4 regions of the Pseudomonas sp. GW821-FHT09C09 genome follow, and region 2 is predicted to be linked to each of the others. Evidence: predicted binding sites of a transcription regulator. Region 2 holds the regulator's gene; each other region holds the start of a gene.
What was found. The regulator FliA, encoded in region 2, starts transcription of late flagellar genes. The targets are predictions, from matches to a motif close to CTAAAGTTTNNNNNNNNNNNGCCGNTAA.

Region 1 (4,709 bases), on a different contig from region 2:
TCCCCGGCGGCGGTGAACTGATCGACTCCCCGGGTATCCGTGAATTCGGTCTGGGCCACGTCAGCCGTGCCGATGTCGAGGCGGGGTTCATCGAGTTCGACGACCTGCTCGGCACCTGCCGCTTCCGCGACTGCAAGCACGATCGCGAACCGGGATGCGCCTTGCTCAAGGCCCTTGAAGACGGGCGCATCCAGCAGCAGCGGATGAACAGCTACCGCTCGATCATCGCCAGCCTTCCCGAAAACGGGTACTAAGCAGCCAGACACAAAAAAGCCGCGATCATCTCGCGGCTTTTTTGTGGGTCACTGTTTCGGCGCAGGCGCCGGTACAGTGGCCGGTGCAGCAGGCGCCGGGGCTGGCGCTGCGCTGCCCGGCTCGGCCGGTTTCGGCAGCGGGTCGTCGAACAGGTTCAGCCGTTCGCGCAACTCGTGGGCCGGCACCGGCTGCTGATCCGCCGGCAAGGCGTTCGGGTCGACCGGTTTGGCCGGATCGGCGCCGTTCTGCCCTTCGGCCGGTTTCGCCGGCTCAGCTCCTTGCGAACCTTCGATGGCGGCCTGGGCCTTCTTGGTCAGCACCACGATGTCGATACGGCGGTTGACCGGGTTGAACGGGTTCTCCTTGTCGAACAGCGCCGACGAGGCGTAACCCACCACGCGAGCCACTTGCCCGTCCGGATAGCTGCCCGCCACCAGCGCACGCCGGGCGGCGTTGGCACGGTTGGCCGAAAGCTCCCAGTTACCGAAGTCGCCGGTGCCGGTGTACGGCTTGGCATCGGTATGACCGCTGATGCTGATCTTGTTCGGCACCGCCTTGATGGTGTCGGCCATGGCCAGCAGGATGTCTTCGAAGTACGGCTTCAGGCGTGCGGAACCGGAGTCGAACATCGGCCGGTTCTCGGCGTCCATGATCTGGATGCGCAAGCCGTTCGGCGTGATCTCGAACAGGATCTGATCCTTGAACTTCTGCAGTTGCGGGTTCTCGTCGACCTTGTTCTGTAGTTCCTGCAGCAACAGTTCCAGACGTTCCTTCTCGACCTGCTCCGCCATGCCTTCAACCTGATCGGTGTCGACCGTGACCTTGTCCGGTTGCGGCTGCGACTTCACTTCAGGGTTGAGGGTGTTTTCCGGCGCCAGGGTCGGCGTACCGCCCAGGTCAATGATGTAAGGCGTGCCGCTCTCGGAGAAGCCGACCGGGTCCTTGAAGTAGCCGGCAATGGCGATCTTCTGTTCCGGGGTCGCGGTGGACAGCAGCCACAACACCAGGAAGAACGCCATCATCGCCGTCGCGAAGTCGGCGAAGGCGATCTTCCACGCCCCGCCGTGATGCCCGCCGGCGATGCGCTTGACGCGCTTGATGATTATCGGCTGGTTATTTTCCATGACTTAACGACCGCGAACGGCTTGTTCCAGCTCGGCAAAGCTTGGACGGTGAGCCGGGTACAGAACCTTGCGACCGAACTCCACGGCCAGCGATGGCGGCATGCCGGAAGCCGAAGCCACCAGCGAGGCCTTGATGGCTTCGTAGACGTTCAGCTCTTCCTTGGCATCGTGCGCCAGGGAGTGCGCCAGCGGGCCGAAGAAACCGTACGCCGCGAGAATACCGAAGAAGGTACCCACGAGTGCCGCACCTACGTGCAGACCGATGGACTTCTGATCGCCTTCACCCAGGGAGGCCATGGTCACCACGATACCCAGTACCGCCGCGACGATACCGAAACCCGGCATGGCGTCGGCGATGCCGTTCACCGCGTGGGACGGATGCTCGAGGTCTTCCTTGAGGCTGTACAGTTCCATGTCGAACAAGCCTTCCAGCTCGTGCGGCGCCATGTTGCCGGACGACATGATGCGCAGGTAATCGCAGATGAACGCGGTCATGCGTTCGTCTTTCAGCACCGCCGGGTACTTGGCGAAGATAGGGCTTGCAGCGGCATCTTCGATGTCGCCTTCGATGGCCATCATGCCTTCACGGCGGCTCTTGTTGAGGATTTCGTAGATCAGGCCAAGCACTTCCAGATAGAACGTGTGGCTGAAACGCGAGCTGAACATGCCCAGGGATTTCTTGAGCACGTGCATGGTCATGTAACCGGGGTTGGCCTGGAGGAATGCTCCGAGTGCCGCACCGCCGATGATCATCACCTCGAAGGGCTGGATCAGGGCGGCAATCTTGCCGTGGGAGAGCACGTATCCGCCGAGCACGCTCGCGAATACGACGATGATGCCGATAATTTTAGCCATAGGTAGAAAGTACTTATTTAAGTCGGGTTCAAGGTCATATTCGGAAGTTAAAAAATCTCTTCTTCTACTTATCGGCAAAACTGCGCCAGACTATAGCCAGTTCAGGCGAAAAGCCAATTTAGCCCATGCCGGGCGCGTCTACAGTCAGTGAAGATCTCGTCCAGACATGGCTAATGAAACGAACGTCCCACACGTAAAACCCACCACACTCGATGGCTGGGTGAAGCTGCTCGATGGCGTGCGCCTGCCGGTGCCGCAAGAGGCCCACGACAAGGTCTGCCGGGCGATCCGCGACAATCGCAGCTCGTTGCGCGACATTGCCGACCTGATGCAGGACAGCCCGGCGCTGGCCCTGAGCATCATCCGCGAAGCCAACCGCCATACCCAGGGCAGCCTGACCGCACCGGCGGAAAATCTCGAGGTGGCGATCAATCGCCTGGGGCTCGCCCGCACCGAAGAACTACTGGCACGCCTGCCCGCCGAACCGCAGGCGCAAATTCCCCAGGCCCTGCGCCAGATTCAGATGATCAGCCAGCACGCCACGCAGCAGGCCAACGGTTTTTTTGCCAGTCGCCTGGCGCGGCTGTGGCAGGACATTCACTGGGGCAGCCTGTTGTTTCTGTCGCCGCTGTGGCCGCTGGCGCTGACCTTTCCCAAACTGCTCGAAGAATGGGAAGTACGGGTCATCCACAAGGGCGAATCGGCCCGCGACGTGGAAAAACAATTGTTCGGCGTGCGCCTGCTGAAGATCGGTGCGGCACTGGTCGAAGCCTGGCGCCTGCCGATCTGGGTACAGCAGGGGTATCGATTGCTGCTCACCGAGCAACGCGAACTGGTCAAGGTTCTGCGGATCGCCCGCGACGTCGATCACCCGTTGCGCCAACAGAACCGCCTCGATGACGACCCGACCCTGCGCCACTGGCTCAATCAGCCAGCCAACACCGTGCTGCTGGCCAATGGTCTGGCGCTGTCGGCGCAACAAGCCTGGGACAGTCCGCACAGCGAGCGCTGGCAGTACCTGACCAGCCTTTATCTGCAAATCTCGATGGACGAGGTGCAACAACAGTTGCACCAGCAGGCCGCCAACAGCGCCCGCCGGCATTCGATGCCGGATCTGTGGCACCCGGCGGTTTCCCTGCTGTGGCCGTGGGGCACCCATCGCCTGCCCGCCGGCCTGTTGCCGGCCGCTGCACCCAATGCCGACGACCTCGCCAAATGGCGCCGGCAATGCGCCGAACTGCTGGCCGAACCGAGCCGTTTCACCAACGCCATGCACCTGACCATCGCCGCCCGCGACGCGCTGGTGGCCAGCGGCATGCGCCGGGTGATGATCCTGATGGCCGACCGCGCCCAGTCCAGTCTGCGGGTGCATCAGATTTCCGGTTTGCCGAAGGAAGCCGCTGCGCTGAACTTCGTCGTCAGCCAAAGCACCGTGTTGCAACGCTTGCTCGCGCAGCAGGCACAAGTGCGGATCACTCCGGAGAACAACGCCCAATTTTCCGCCCTGCTGCCGCCGTCCCTGCGTACGCTGTTCCGTGGCGAGCATCTGTTTCTGCGCTCGCTGGTCCATAACGGCCGGGTGATCATGATTGTGGTCGCCGACCAGGGTGGCGGACCGTTCGCCGACATCACCGTGCAAGCCTTCGGCAAAACCGCGCAGTGCATCGAGAAAGCCCTGCACAGCTTTAGCCAGCGCGGCCAATGACAGCTACAATCCTTCCCCTTTGTGCTCTGGAGACCTCACATGTCTGACTTCTCTGGCCTGGCGCTGGTGATCGAGCCGAGCGACCTGCTCCCGCGCCTCGACGCCCGCAACCTGATTCTGGTGGATCTGACCAGCGCCGCCCGCTATGCCGAGGGTCATATTCCCGGCGCACGCTTCGTCGATCCGAAGCGCACCCAGCTGGGCCAGGCACCGGCTCCGGGCCTGCTGCCGACAAAAGAAAAACTCGAGGAACTGTTCGGTGAACTGGGCCACAACAAGGACGCAGTCTACGTGGTCTATGACGACGAAGGCGGCGGTTGGGCCGGGCGCTTCATCTGGCTGCTCGACGTGATCGGTCACGACCAGTACCACTACCTCGACGGCGGTCTGCCGGCATGGCTGGCGGAAGGTTCGCCGATGTCGATCCAGATCCCTCCTGCAGTCGGCGGTCCGGTGGCCCTGACCCTGCGCGACGAACCGACCGCCACCCGCGAATACCTGCAAAGCCGCCTCGGTGCTGCTGATCTGGCGATCTGGGATGCTCGCGGGCCACTGGAGTATTCCGGCGAGAAAGTCTTGGCGGCCAAGGGTGGACACATCCCCGGCGCAGTCAATTTCGAATGGACGGCAGGTATGGATCAGTCGCGCCAGTTGCGCATCCGTACCGACATGCCGCAGATCCTCGAAAACCTCGGGATCACCAGGGACAAAGAAATCATCACTCACTGCCAGACCCACCACCGGTCCGGTTTCACTTATCTGGTGGCCAA
Region 2 (4,709 bases):
ATCGGCCTGTCCGGCCCGTTGTCCCGCGATTTGCTGGCGCTGACCAGCGATATCGAAGAACCTCGTCAGGCCTGGCGCATGCTGCTCGCGCATCTGGCGCGGATGATCGCCACGCCGGAAGTCGAGCCGCTGGAAGAGGGCGGTGTGATTGCCATGGTCGGCCCGGCCGGTATGGGCAAGACCACCACCCTGGCCAAACTGGCCGCCCGTTACGTGCTCAAGTACGGCGCGCAGAACATTGCGCTGGTGAGCATGGACAGTTTCCGCATCGGCGCTCAGGAACAGTTGAAAACCCTGGGCCGGATCCTCAATGTGTCGGTGACCCACGTCGACCCGGGCCAGTCCCTGGTGCAGGCGCTGGATCCACTGCTGCGCAAACGCGTGGTGCTGATCGATACCGCCGGCCTCCAGGCCAGCGATCCGGCACTGCGCATGCAGCTGGAAAGCCTGGCCGGTCGTGGCATTCGGTCGAAAAATTATCTGGTGCTGGCAACCACCAGCCAGAAACAGGTTCTAACCGCCGCTTATCACAGTTACAAGCGTTGCGGGCTCGCCGGGTGCATCCTGACTAAACTGGATGAGACGGCCAGCCTTGGCGAAGTGCTGAGCCTGGCGATCAGTCATGAACTGCCGGTCGCCTACCTGACCGATGGCCCACGGATTCCGGATGATCTGCATCTGCCGCGCCGTCATCAATTGGTCAGCCGCGCCGTCAGCGTGCAAATGCAGGAAGAACCCAGCGAAGAAGCCATGGCTGACATGTTCGCTGATATCTACCACAGCCCGACCAAGCAGGTTGGCTGAGGTAATGAACAGTTTTTGTACCTACATCGATGGTCTGCCACGCATTGTTCCGGTTGTGAACGCGCAGCCAGTAATGTGGCCTCCGTCTATGCAAGACAAGGTAAAGAAATAACATGGGCAGCATGCATCCCGTACAGGTGATCGCGGTGACCGGCGGCAAAGGTGGCGTCGGCAAGACTAACGTGTCAGTGAACTTGTCCCTGGCGCTGGCAGAGCTTGGCCGTCGGGTCATGCTGCTGGATGCCGACCTGGGTCTGGCGAACGTCGACGTTCTGCTGGGCCTGACGCCCAAACGTACTTTGGCCGATGTGATCGAGGGCCGCTGCGAGCTGCGCGACGTGCTGTTGCAAGGTCCCGGCGGGATCCGCATCGTGCCGGCCGCTTCCGGCACGCAAAGCATGGTTCACCTGAGCCCGGCCCAGCATGCCGGTCTGATTCAGGCATTCAGTGACATCGGCGACAATCTCGACGTACTCGTGATCGACACCGCTGCGGGTATTGGTGACTCGGTAGTCAGTTTCGTTCGCGCGGCGCAAGAAGTGTTGCTGGTGGTCTGCGACGAGCCGACCTCGATCACCGACGCCTACGCGCTGATCAAGCTGCTCAACCGCGATTACGGCATGAACCGCTTCCGCGTCCTGGCCAACATGGCCCAGAGCCCGCAGGAAGGTCGCAACCTGTTCGCGAAGTTGACCAAGGTCACGGATCGCTTCCTTGACGTCGCCTTACAATACGTCGGTGCGGTGCCTTACGACGAAAGCGTGCGCAAGGCGGTGCAGAAGCAGCGTGCGGTCTATGAAGCCTTCCCGCGTTCCAAGTGCGCACTGGCATTCAAGGCGATCGCGCAAAAGGTCGACACCTGGCCGCTGCCCGCCAACCCGCGCGGCCATCTCGAATTTTTCGTCGAGCGCCTCGTGCAGCAAACGGCAGGACCTGTGCTATGACCGCCAGCGGTATGAACCTTTACAAAAAGTCGGCGCGTGACGCGCAGTACGAGCTGATCGAGCGTTACGCGCCACTGGTCAAACGCATCGCCTACCACTTGCTGGCGCGGTTGCCGGCCAGTGTGCAGGTCGAAGACCTGATTCAGGCCGGGATGATCGGCCTGCTCGAAGTCTCGACCAAATACGACGCCAGCAAGGGCGCCAGTTTCGAAACGTACGCGGGCATCCGGATCCGCGGCGCGATGCTCGATGAAGTACGCAAGGGGGACTGGGCACCGCGCTCGGTTCACCGCAATACCCGTATGGTCAGCGACGCGATTCGCTCGATTGAAGCTAAAACCGGCCGTGACGCTAAAGATCACGAGGTTGCGGCCGAACTCCAGTTGAGTCTCGACGATTACTACGGGATTTTGAACGACACCCTGGGCAGCCGACTGTTCAGTTTCGACGACCTGTTGCAGGACGGCGAACACGAAGGGCTGCACGAGGATGGCGCCAGTGCTCATCTTGAGCCGTCACGCGATCTGGAAGATGAACGCTTCCAGGCGGCGCTGGCGGACGCGATTGCCAATTTGCCGGAGCGTGAGCGACTGGTGTTGGCGCTGTACTACGACGAAGAGCTGAACCTCAAGGAAATCGGTGAAGTCCTTGGCGTCAGTGAATCGCGGGTCAGCCAGTTACACAGCCAGTGCGCGGCCCGCTTGCGGGGGCGTTTGGGGGAGTGGCGAGCGCGCTGAAGGCAGTGTGGGGACACTGCGAACGAGGCTGGTGCGGTGGTGAACGGCACCGGTCTTGCTCTGTTGTGCTCCAGACAGTCATCGAGTGCTTTGCCGGATTGATTGAAATGGCGCGTCCAGGTGCTGGACGCGTTTAAGACTGCTTGGAGGTCGAATTGAACAAAGACATGAAAATCCTCATCGTTGATGACTTCTCAACGATGCGGCGGATCATCAAGAACCTGTTGCGTGACCTCGGGTTCACCAACACCGTTGAAGCCGACGATGGCACCACCGCCATTCCGGTGCTCAACAGCGGCAGCATCGACTTTCTGGTGACCGACTGGAACATGCCCGGCATGACCGGTATCGACCTGCTGCGTCACGTGCGCGCCGATGAAAAGCTCAAGCACCTGCCGGTGCTGATGGTGACCGCTGAAGCCAAGCGCGAGCAGATCATCGAAGCGGCCCAGGCCGGCGTTAACGGCTACGTGGTCAAACCTTTCACGGCTCAGGCGCTGAAAGAAAAAATCGAGAAGATTTTCGAACGCATCGGCTGATGACGCGCGGGGGAGCTATGGAGCATAAAGAATCTTCACAGGGCGACTTCGAGTCGACGCTGAAAAAACACGCGGTCGAACTGGTCGAAAGCCTTGAAAAAGGCAGGTTCGGCGACGCTGTGCAACTGATCCATGAGCTCAATCAGACCCGTGACCGTGGCCTGTACCAGGAAGTCGGCAAGCTCACGCGCGAACTGCACAGTGCAATCGTCAACTTCCAGATCGACCCGCACATGCCGCAGGCCGAGGAAGTGTCGCAGATCACTGATGCGACCGAGCGCCTGGGCTATGTGGTCAAGCTGACCGAAGCTGCGGCCAACCGCACCATGGATCTGGTGGAAAGCGCCACGCCGGTGGTCAATGGTCTGGCTGATGAAGCCCAGGCGTTGAGTGCCGACTGGGGACGTTTCATGCGCCGCGAAGTCGGGGCTGAAGAGTTCCGCGAACTGGCGCGTCGGGTCGACGGTTTTCTGTCACGCAGCAGCGCGGACAACCGCGCGGTGTCGAGCAACCTCAACGACATCCTGCTGGCCCAGGATTACCAGGACCTCACCGGTCAGGTGATCAAGCGCGTGACCCAACTGGTCACCGAAGTCGAAAGCAATTTGCTCAAACTCGTCCTTATGGCCAGTCAGGTTGACCGCTTTGCGGGCATCGAACATGACCGTGCGGCGATGCTCGCTGAAAAAGATCCACAAAAACATCTCTCGCAGGGTGAAGGTCCGCAGATTCATGCCGATAAACGAGAAGACGTTGTGTCCGGTCAGGACGATGTGGACGATTTGCTATCCAGCCTTGGATTTTGAGTTTTTTTGGGTTTTTAGACCTGTAGGAGCACCCCATTAATGAGCTTCGGCGCCGATGAAGAGATCCTTCAGGATTTCCTGGTTGAGGCCGGCGAGATTCTTGAGCAACTGTCCGAACAACTGGTCGAGCTGGAAAGCCGCCCGGATGACGCAGATCTGCTCAACGCAATTTTTCGCGGTTTCCACACTGTAAAAGGGGGCGCCGGCTTCCTTCAGCTCAATGAGCTGGTGGAGTGCTGTCACATCGCCGAAAACGTGTTCGACATCCTGCGCAAGGGTGAACGTCGCGTAGATGCAGAACTGATGGACGTGGTGCTCGAAGCGCTGGACGCGGTGAACAGCATGTTCAGCGAAGTCCGCGACCGCAGCCCGATTACCGCTGCAACTCCGGAACTGCTGGCCGCCCTGGCGCGCCTGGCCGAACCGCAATCGGCGGATGAGGCTCCGGCTTCGCCTGTGGCCGAGATGATCGAAGAGCTGGTCGTTGAAAACGAAACCGGCGACTCCGGCGACATCACCGATAACGAATTTGAACAGTTGCTGGACTCGCTGAACGCCGTCAAGGCCGAAGCCGAAGCCCCGGCGGCTGCCGCTGCGCCGGCTTCCGACGAAGCGGCCAGCGATGAAATCACCGACGCCGAGTTCGAGTCGCTGCTCGACCAGTTGCACGGCAAGGGCCAGTTCGCGGCGGACGCCGTGGCACCGGCTGCCGCTGCGCCTGCGGCTCCGGCGGCGGGCGACAGCTCGGACATCACCGACGACGAATTCGAAGCCTTGCTCGATCAGTTGCACGGCAAGGGTAACTTTGCTGTCGATGCGCTGGAGTCGGCGATTGCGTCCGTCCCTTCGAATGCAAATGCTGCTCCGGCAGCGGCTGCA
Region 3 (4,709 bases), on a different contig from region 2:
ATCGACACGTTATTGAAAAAAATCCCACATCCCGGTGAGAACTTACCAAGAATACTCCTCGTTTTAACCGACGACATGTCGGATATTTTACCGAAAGAAAATTTCGCCAAAACGCTAAAACAAGGAAAAAAAACCACGGGAACGACGCATTGTATTATTTACGACGTCCAATCGCTGAACATCACTGTATTGGGAAAAGTTTAAATTGAGGCGCGGATACACGAAGCACATCAATGCGATGCACAAAGTGCCAATTAATTCGGAAACGCTGATCGGCAACGATCAGGTAAACAGAAGGGTTTTCCAGCATAGCGGCCTTGTCACAACGACAAGGCCGCTATTTCACATCAGGCCCGAGGGGCTCAGAACAGCTTGCGGCCCTTGTTGGCAGCAATCCGCATGCGCAGCGCATTGAGCTTGATGAAGCCCGCCGCGTCGGCCTGGTTGTAAGCGCCGCCGTCTTCTTCGAAGGTCGCGATGTTGGCGTCGAACAGCGAGTCGTCGGATTTGCGGCCGGTCACGATCACGTTGCCCTTGTACAGTTTCAGGCGCACGACGCCGTTCACGTTGACCTGGGAGGCGTCGATCATCTGTTGCAGCATCAGACGCTCAGGGCTCCACCAGTAGCCGGTGTAGATCAGGCTGGCGTACTTCGGCATCAACTCGTCTTTCAGGTGAGCGACTTCGCGGTCCAGGGTGATCGATTCAATGGCGCGGTGAGCACGCAGCATGATGGTGCCGCCCGGGGTTTCGTAGCAGCCACGGGACTTCATGCCGACGTAACGGTTTTCAACGATGTCGAGACGGCCGATACCGTGTTGACCACCGATCTTGTTCAGGGTCGCCAGTACGGTGGCCGGGGTCATTTCGACGCCGTCCAGCGCGACGATGTCGCCGTTGCGGTAGGTCAGTTCCAGGTATTGCGGGGTGTCGGGAGCCTTCTCCGGGGAGACGGTCCAGCGCCACATGTCTTCTTCGTGCTCGGTCCAGGTGTCTTCCAGCACGCCGCCTTCATAGGAAATGTGCAGCAGGTTGGCGTCCATCGAGTACGGGGATTTCTTCTTGCCGTGACGCTCGATCGGGATCGCGTGCTTCTCGGCGTAATCCATCAGCTTCTCGCGGGACAGCAGGTCCCACTCGCGCCAAGGGGCGATCACTTTTACGCCTGGCTTGAGCGCGTAGGCACCCAGTTCGAAACGTACCTGATCGTTGCCCTTGCCGGTCGCGCCGTGGGAAATGGCGTCGGCGCCGGTTTCGTTGGCGATTTCGATCAGACGCTTGGCGATCAGCGGACGCGCGATGGAAGTACCCAGCAGGTACTCGCCTTCGTAAACGGTGTTGGCGCGGAACATCGGGAACACGAAGTCACGCACGAATTCTTCGCGCAGGTCGTCGATGTAGATTTCTTTGACGCCCATGGCCTGCGCCTTGGCGCGAGCCGGCTCGACCTCTTCGCCCTGACCCAGGTCAGCGGTGAAGGTCACGACTTCACAGTTATAAGTATCCTGCAGCCACTTGAGGATCACCGAAGTGTCCAGGCCGCCGGAATACGCCAGAACGACCTTGTTTACGTCCGCCATGCCATCACTCCACGGGGTTCTACGGAAAGCCGAGGAGTCTACCGCTCAAACGCGATAATTTACAGAGGCGCGACAGCTTAAGACGACAAAGCGACAGAATCTGTCGAGAGCGCGACGATGACCGACAGGTCAGGAAGTCGCCGCGGCGTTGGCAGGCGTACTGGCTTGAGGTGCTGGAGCGGCAACCGGTGCCACCCGGGCCAGCTTCACGCTGACCCGCCGGTTTTTCGCCCGGTTGGCGGCGTTGGTGTTCGGTACCAGCGGGTATTGCTCGCCGTGGAAACGCACGGTGATCTGCGATTCGGCGATGCCGTTGGCCTTGAAGAAATCGACCACCGCCAGCGCACGACGGCGCGACAGCTCACGATTGGTCAGGCGATTGCCGCTGTTGTCGGAATAGCCATCGAGCTCAATGTGATTGACCGTCGGATCGGCCTTCATGAACTCGAGCATCACTTGCAGTTTGGCTTTCGCAGCGGCGTCCAGATCGGTGCCTTCGCCCGGAAAACCGACCTGCGAGTTTTTGACCTGATCGAAATTCTGCGGGAGCAGTTTCGCCACGCAGGTCTGGTAGTCGTTGAACGCCTTGCTGAACTTGACCGGCAGCAGGCGCACTTCGGAGACCCGCCCATCGCCGGAGGCACGTCGCACCACCGGGCTGCGACCTTCCAGCAAACCACTGATCAACCCGCCGGCCTGCGATTGCGAACTGTTGAACAGCACGTTGCCGGTGCCGATCCTGACGCTGCCCAGGTTGATGTCATTGCGTCCCGGCTGCCAGGGCGCTGCCGCCGCCAGCAAGGTTGCCGAACCACCGCCCAGCATCGCGTTGTAGGCATTCAGGCGAAAGATCGCCTGCTCGCCGGCCTTGCGCACGAACTGGCCCGAGCCGAAATCGGTGATCGGCTGCGTCAGGCGGCATTCGAACTTGTCGCCTTCGACCGTCCACTCAATGTTCTCCAGACGGGTCTGGTAGGTCAATGCCATCGCGGGAAGACTGGCAAACACACTGAGCAAGGCTAAATAACGCTGGCGCACGGGAGGCTCCATTGGCTTCTACAACAAAAAAGACCGATACATACATGTTTACGGCATACCTATGGGATATCGGACGCTCGTCGCAAAACTTGATAGCGAGTGCCTGCAAGAGTCTTTTCCGGTAGCATTCGCCTCAGTTTGACCCGCCTGGAATCCCCTCATGTCCGACCGCCTGACCCTGCTGCGTCCCGACGACTGGCACATTCATCTTCGCGATGGTGCCGTGTTGACCAATACCGTTGCAGATGTTGCGCGCACCTTTGGTCGCGCCATCATCATGCCTAACCTGGTACCTCCGGTGCGCAACGCCGCTGAAGCCGACGGCTATCGCCAGCGGATTCTCGCTGCCCGCCCGGCCGGCAGTCGTTTCGAGCCGTTGATGGTGCTGTACCTCACCGACCGTACCCAGCCCGAAGAAATTCGTGAAGCCAAGGCCAGCGGTTTTGTCCACGCGGCCAAGTTGTACCCGGCCGGCGCCACCACCAACTCCGATTCCGGGGTCACCAGCATCGACAAGATCTTCCCGGCGCTGGAAGCCATGGCCGAAGTCGGCATGCCGCTGTTGATCCACGGTGAAGTCACCCGTGGCGACGTCGACGTGTTCGACCGCGAAAAAATCTTCATCGACGAGCACATGCGCCGCGTGGTCGAGCGTTTCCCGACGCTCAAGGTCGTGTTCGAACACATCACCACCGGCGATGCCGTGCAGTTCGTCAACGAGGCTTCGGCCAACGTCGGCGCGACCATCACCGCGCATCACCTGCTGTACAACCGCAACCACATGCTGGTGGGCGGGATCCGGCCGCACTTCTATTGCCTGCCGATCCTCAAGCGTAATACGCATCAGGAAGCTCTGCTCGACGCGGCCACCAGTGGCAGCGCGAAGTTCTTCCTCGGCACCGACTCGGCGCCGCACGCCCAGCACGCCAAGGAAGCCGCCTGCGGCTGTGCCGGCTGCTACACCGCGTACGCCGCCATCGAGCTGTATGCCGAAGCCTTCGAGCAGCGCAATGCGCTGGACAAGCTCGAAGCCTTCGCCAGCCTCAATGGCCCGCGCTTCTACGGTCTGCCGGCCAACACCGACCGTATCACCCTGGTTCGTGAAGAATGGACCGCCCCGACCAGCCTGCCCTTCGGCGAGCTGAACGTTATCCCGCTGCGCGCCGGTGAAAAACTGCGCTGGCGCCTGCTGGAGGAACACGCGTGAGTGAAGACCATTTCGACGACGAACTGGACGGTCAAGGTGGCGGCGGTTCGCGCCATCCGATGGCAGCACGCTTTCGCGGCTACCTGCCGGTTGTCGTCGACGTAGAAACCGGAGGCTTCAACTCGGCCACCGACGCTCTGCTGGAGATTGCCGCGACCACCATCGCCATGGATGAAAAGGGTTTCGTCTACCCGGATCACACCTACTTCTTCCGTGTCGAGCCGTTCGAAGGCGCCAACATCGAAGCGGCGGCGCTGGAGTTCACCGGAATCAAGCTCGATCACCCGTTGCGCATGGCGGTCAGCGAAGAGACGGCCCTGACCGATATCTTCCGAGGCGTGCGCAAGGCCTTGAAGGCCAACGGTTGCAAGCGGGCGATCCTGGTCGGCCACAACAGCAGCTTCGACCTGGGCTTCCTCAACGCTGCCGTCGCGCGGCTGGACATGAAGCGCAATCCGTTCCACCCGTTCTCCAGCTTCGACACCGCGACCCTCGCGGGTCTGGCGTACGGTCAGACCGTACTGGCCAAGGCCTGTCAGGCAGCCGACATCGATTTCGATGGCCGTGAAGCGCACTCCGCGCGTTACGACACCGAAAAGACTGCCGAGCTGTTCTGCGGCATCGTCAACCGCTGGAAGCAGATGGGCGGCTGGGAAGACTTCGACGACTGATGGTCGTCGGGTTAAACCCCACGCATGAAAAAACCGGCTCAAGAGCCGGTTTTTTTGTACCTCGACGTTGCGCCTTACAGGGCAGCAGCGTTCTCGGTCAGGTATGCCGCAACGCCTTCCGGCGAAGCGTTCATGCCTTTGTCGCCTTTTTTCCAGTTGGCAGGGCAGACTTCGCCGTGCTCTTCGTGGAATTGCAGAGCGTCGACCAGACGG
Region 4 (4,709 bases), on a different contig from region 2:
GGCACGAACAGCGCACGGTACTTGTAGCCCGAATACACCGCCGCACCGACCATGGTCGGCATCGCCAGGAAGAACGAGAACTCGGTGGCGGTCTTGCGCGACAGACCGAACAACAGGCCGCCGATGATGGTCGAGCCGGAGCGCGAGGTGCCCGGGATCATCGCCAGACATTGGGCGAAGCCGACCTTCAACGCATCTTTCCAGGTGATTTCGTCCACGGTTTCGGCGTGCACTTCATGCTGCCGGCGCTCGGCCCACAACATGATGAAGCCGCCCACGACCAAAGCCGTCGCCACAGTGATCGGGTTGAACAGGTATTTGTGAATCAGATCGGCAAAGATCACGCCCAGCACCACGGCGGGCAGGAAGGCGATCAGCAGGTTGGCGGTAAAGCGTCGTGCACTCGGCTGGGTCGGCAAGCCGATGACCACGTCGAGAATCTTGCGGCGAAACTCCCAGACCACCGCGAGAATCGCGCCGAGCTGGATGATGATGTTGAACGCCATGGCGCGTTCGCCGCCGAAATTCAGCAGGTCGGCGACGATGATCTGGTGTCCGGTACTGGATATGGGCAAAAACTCCGTCAGCCCTTCTACAACTCCGAGAATCAGTGCCTGCAAGGCGGTCCAAAGGTCCATCAATCCCCCAAAGAGCGATGCGCTCAGGCATGCCCCGATAGTATTTTTTTACGTTCACTGCGATCAGCGTAGCGGTTTGTTGCTGTACCGATTCCGCGGGCCAAGGATCCACACGAAACGGTCAAAATTCCGTGAAATGGCAACTTGGGTTCAGGTTTTCCCCCACGGGGCCGAAATCCTAACAGACAAGCCGCAATAGCGCTGCCGCGCTCTACGACTTGGGTCGCGTATGCCCGGCCACTGAAACGTGGTTGGATGCTGGCGGTGATTTATTACAAGAAAAAGAAATCGGAGTGACAGCGTTATGAACAGCTTGCGCAGTGTGTCGATCAGCCGACGCTTGTGGCTCATCTTGATTGTGGCGGTGGTCATGCTGCTGACCCTGGGCCTGTTGATGCTCAAGCAGATCCACGATGACCTGTATCACGCCAAGGCCCAGAAAACCCAGCATGTGGTGCAGACCGCCAGCGGTTTGCTGACCTACTACCAAGGCCTGGAAGCGGCCGGAACCCTGACCCGTGACGCCGCCCAGAAACAGGCGCTGACCGCGATTCGCGGCCTGCGTTATGACCAGAACGATTACTTCTGGATCAACGACCTCACACCCGTGATGGTCATGCATCCGACCAATCCCAAGCTCGAAGGCCAGAACCTCTCGGCGATCCGCGACCCGGACGGCTTTGCGGTGTTCAACGAGATGGTTGCCATTGCCAAAGCCAAGGGCGCCGGCATGGTCGATTACCGTTGGCCGAAACCCGGTGCCAGCGAGCCGGTGGCCAAGACCTCCTACGTGAAACTGTTCGAGCCGTGGGGCTGGGTGCTGGGTTCCGGTGTGTATGTCGACGATGTGCAGGCCGAGTTTCAGGGCCAGGTGATCAAGGCTTCTGTCGTAGGCCTGGTGATCGCGCTGATCATGGGCGTGCTGGTGATTCTGATTGCCCGCAGCATCGTCCGCCCCTTGCAGGAAACCGTGAACGCCATGGCCAACATCGCCAGCGGCGAAAGCGACCTGACCCGCAGCCTCGACACCCACGGCCAGGATGAAGTCACGCAACTGGCCCATCACTTCAATGCCTTTACCGCCAAGCTGCGCCGGGTGATCGGCGATTTGCAGGTGTCGGCCAGCGCGCTGGGCCAGTCCTCCACTGAGCTGGGCAATGACGCGAGCCAGGCCCAACAACGCAGCCAGCAACAGTCACAGCAGATGGAGCTGGTGGCGACGGCCATCAACGAAGTCACCTACGGCGTGCAGGATGTGGCGAAGAACGCCGAGCATGCCGCCAACGAAATGCGCGATGCCGAAGCCCAGGCGCAACAGGGCCAGATCAACATCGACGGCAGCCTGCAACAGATCGACAAGTTGTCCGGCACCATCGATCAGGCCGTCGAAGTGATTCGTACGCTGGCAACCGAAAGCACGCAGATCGGCAGCGTTCTGGAAGTGATCCGTTCGATCGCCGAGCAGACCAACCTGCTGGCACTCAACGCCGCCATCGAAGCCGCCAGGGCCGGCGAACAGGGCCGGGGTTTTGCCGTGGTGGCCGATGAAGTCCGCCTGCTGGCGCAACGCACGCAGAAATCCACGGCGGAAATCCAGTCGATGATCGAGCGCCTGCAAAATCATTCCGAAGCCGCCGTTAAGGTGATCGGCGACAGCAGCAAGGCGTCGCAACTGACCATCGAGCAGGCCGGACTGGCCGGCGCCAGCCTCAATGCCATCGGCCAGGCACTGCGCAACCTCAATGGCCTGAACGCTTCCATCGCCAGTGCGACCCTGCAACAGGCGCACGTGGTCGAGGACATCAACCAGAACGTCACCCAGGCTGCCGGCCTGTCCCACAGCACCGCACTGGCTGCCGAGCAGTCGAGTGCCGCCAGCGTGCGGCTCGGACAGTTGAGCGAGCAACTGAACGGATTGCTGCGCCAGTTCCGCGTCTGATCCCGGTCACCGGTGGGAGCTCACTCCCACCGGTTTTTGGGTACAATCCGCTCCCTCTTTTACTCCCTCCAAGGATCTTGCATGTCCGGGCTCGAACTGTTTGCCGCCGCCCTCGGTGTGATCGCCGTCTGGCTGACGGTCAAACAGAACCCCTGGTGCTGGCCGATCGGGCTGGTCATGGTGCTGCTCTACAGCTGGATCTTCTTCGAGGTGAAGCTGTATTCGGACATGTTGCTGCAAGTGGTTTACGCCGCGCTGCAAGTCTACGGCTGGTGGCAATGGACCCGGGCCGGGACGATGCATGACGGGCGTGAGGTCAGCCGGCTCGACTCCCGTTCGATTCTGCAAGGGCTGGCTATTGGCGCCGCCGGCAGCCTTTTGCTGGGCGCGGCCATGGCGCACTGGACCGATGCCGCGCAGCCCTGGCTCGACGCGGCGCTGACCGCTTTCAGCCTGGTCGCGCAGTTCTGGATGGCGCACAAGCGCCTGCAATGCTGGGCGCTGTGGTTCGTGCTGGATGTGATCTTCGTCGGCCTGTTTCTTTATAAGGGCCTTTACCTCACCGCTGCGCTGTACGCCCTCTTCACCCTGATCGCGGTGCTGGGCTGGCGGGAATGGCGCGCCGATCCGGCGTTGCGCGCATGAAAGTCGTTGTTCTGACCGGTCCGGAATCCACCGGCAAGAGCTGGCTGGCGGCCAGGTTGCAGCAACAGTTCGGCGGTCTGCGGGTGGACGAGTACGTGCGCTGGTTCATCGAGCAGAATCCCCGGGACACCTGCCTCGCAGACATTCCCGAGATTGCCCGCGGCCAGTTGCAGTGGGAAGACGAAGCACGAGCGCAGCAGCCGTCGTTGCTGATTCTCGACACTCATTTGTTGAGCAATATTCTCTGGAGCCAGACGTTGTTCGGCGACTGCCCGGCCTGGCTGGAACCGGAACTGCTGGCGCGTCATTACGACCTGCACCTGTTGCTGTCTCCGGAACAGATCGACTGGACGGACGACGGCCAGCGCTGCCAGCCGCAGTTGAGTGAACGAGTGGGGTTCTACGACGCCACCAAGGCCTGGCTGGAGCAACATCACCAGCCCGTCAGGATCATTCAGGGCGACTGGGCCGCACGGCAGACTCAAGCCTTCGACGCCGTACGAACCTTGCTGGAAGGCTGACCCGGGTTTCGGGTCAATGTCCCCGTCCCGGGGCAGAAGTGTCCGTTCCTGAAACACTCCCCCCGGTGCAAAGTGCCCGTCTCAACGGCCTTCATCGCTTTGTCACCCGACTTGTTACGCCTGTGAAACACTTGCTCGCAAACCCTTGTTCCAGAGCTTTGCAACAGGTATGGGCGCTTGTGCCGATGACGCGTTGTTTCAATGTTGAAACAGCTTTTGTATCAGCCCTGCACACCTTCGAGCCAACTCGTTGAAATCCAAGAACATTTAAAAACCGGCACAGCTTTCGCTCTCTCCTTCACAACGCTGACTTGGGCCAGCCCACTGAAGAAGGAATTGCCGCCGTGGGAAACATCAACAAAGCCTTCACTTGCCTTCTGCTGATCGGATCAGCAGCCAGCACATTCCTCAGTTTCAACGTTCAGGCCGAAGGCAATGGCGTGATCGTACTCAACCGCGACGTCCAGCCCATTCCGATCGGACGCAGCGCTTTCGGCAAAGACCCCTATCCCACCACCGTCAATGCCAACCCTTCCGGTCGCATCAATCAGGCGATGACCAGCACCGAACTCAATGACGGTGACTTTGCCAGTGTAGCCAGTGGCTCATCCATTCGCGGCAACATCGGGGTTGATTCCAGCCTGCCCGGCATGAACGTCCTGACCAATCCAAACGGCCTGCCCGGCATGAGTGCCGGTCACGGCGGCGGCGGTGGCGGCACGATTTCCAACACCATCAACCGCTCCCTCAGCACCGGTCTGGCTCCGCTGACCCGCATGGCCGGAGGCCAATAAGATGAATCGTTCCCTGCTCCTGCTTGCTCTGCTTGGCTGCACCAGCGTCATGGCCGATCCGAGCGCCGTGGACAGCGCCAACATTCAGAACTCCGGCGTTCAGTACAACGGCAACTTCAACGTCAACCAGGCCGCCGGCGACCAGCAACAACAGACCAACGTCAAGTCGATT

Region 1: motA (flagellar motor stator protein MotA) is a predicted target of FliA. The motif match lies at 2,303-2,330, and genes of this name have one in related genera.
Region 3: AC07NR_RS17945 (flagellar protein MotY) is a predicted target of FliA. The motif match lies at 2,685-2,712, and genes of this name have one in related genera.
Region 4: AC07NR_RS06295 (methyl-accepting chemotaxis protein) is a predicted target of FliA. The motif match lies at 788-815, and genes of this name have one in related genera.

Annotation. Positions count from the first base shown of each region.
Region 1 is NZ_JBWKPF010000004.1:210,310-215,018, forward strand. Features, by position in the region: gene rsgA (small ribosomal subunit biogenesis GTPase RsgA) at 1-254, shown strand, start outside; gene motB (flagellar motor protein MotB) at 303-1,379, opposite strand; gene motA (flagellar motor stator protein MotA) at 1,383-2,234, opposite strand; gene AC07NR_RS14500 (HDOD domain-containing protein) at 2,401-3,939, shown strand; gene AC07NR_RS14505 (rhodanese-like domain-containing protein) at 3,979-4,709, shown strand, end outside.
Region 2 is NZ_JBWKPF010000001.1:117,870-122,578, reverse strand. Features, by position in the region: gene flhF (flagellar biosynthesis GTPase FlhF) at 1-804, shown strand, start outside; gene fleN (flagellar synthesis regulator FleN) at 918-1,748, shown strand; gene fliA (RNA polymerase sigma factor FliA) at 1,745-2,485, shown strand; gene AC07NR_RS00580 (chemotaxis response regulator CheY) at 2,653-3,024, shown strand; gene AC07NR_RS00575 (protein phosphatase CheZ) at 3,042-3,830, shown strand; gene AC07NR_RS00570 (chemotaxis protein CheA) at 3,870-4,709, shown strand, end outside.
Region 3 is NZ_JBWKPF010000005.1:298,552-303,260, forward strand. Features, by position in the region: gene AC07NR_RS17935 (hypothetical protein) at 1-204, shown strand, start outside; gene AC07NR_RS17940 (argininosuccinate synthase) at 363-1,580, opposite strand; gene AC07NR_RS17945 (flagellar protein MotY) at 1,710-2,618, opposite strand; gene pyrC (dihydroorotase) at 2,779-3,825, shown strand; gene rnt (ribonuclease T) at 3,822-4,496, shown strand; gene AC07NR_RS17960 (peroxiredoxin) at 4,571-4,709, opposite strand, start outside.
Region 4 is NZ_JBWKPF010000002.1:272,555-277,263, reverse strand. Features, by position in the region: gene AC07NR_RS06300 (undecaprenyl-diphosphate phosphatase) at 1-638, opposite strand, end outside; gene AC07NR_RS06295 (methyl-accepting chemotaxis protein) at 943-2,577, shown strand; gene pnuC (nicotinamide riboside transporter PnuC) at 2,659-3,222, shown strand; gene AC07NR_RS06285 (AAA family ATPase) at 3,219-3,743, shown strand; gene fapA (functional amyloid chaperone FapA) at 4,088-4,537, shown strand; gene fapB (fibril amyloid subunit FapB) at 4,539-4,709, shown strand, end outside.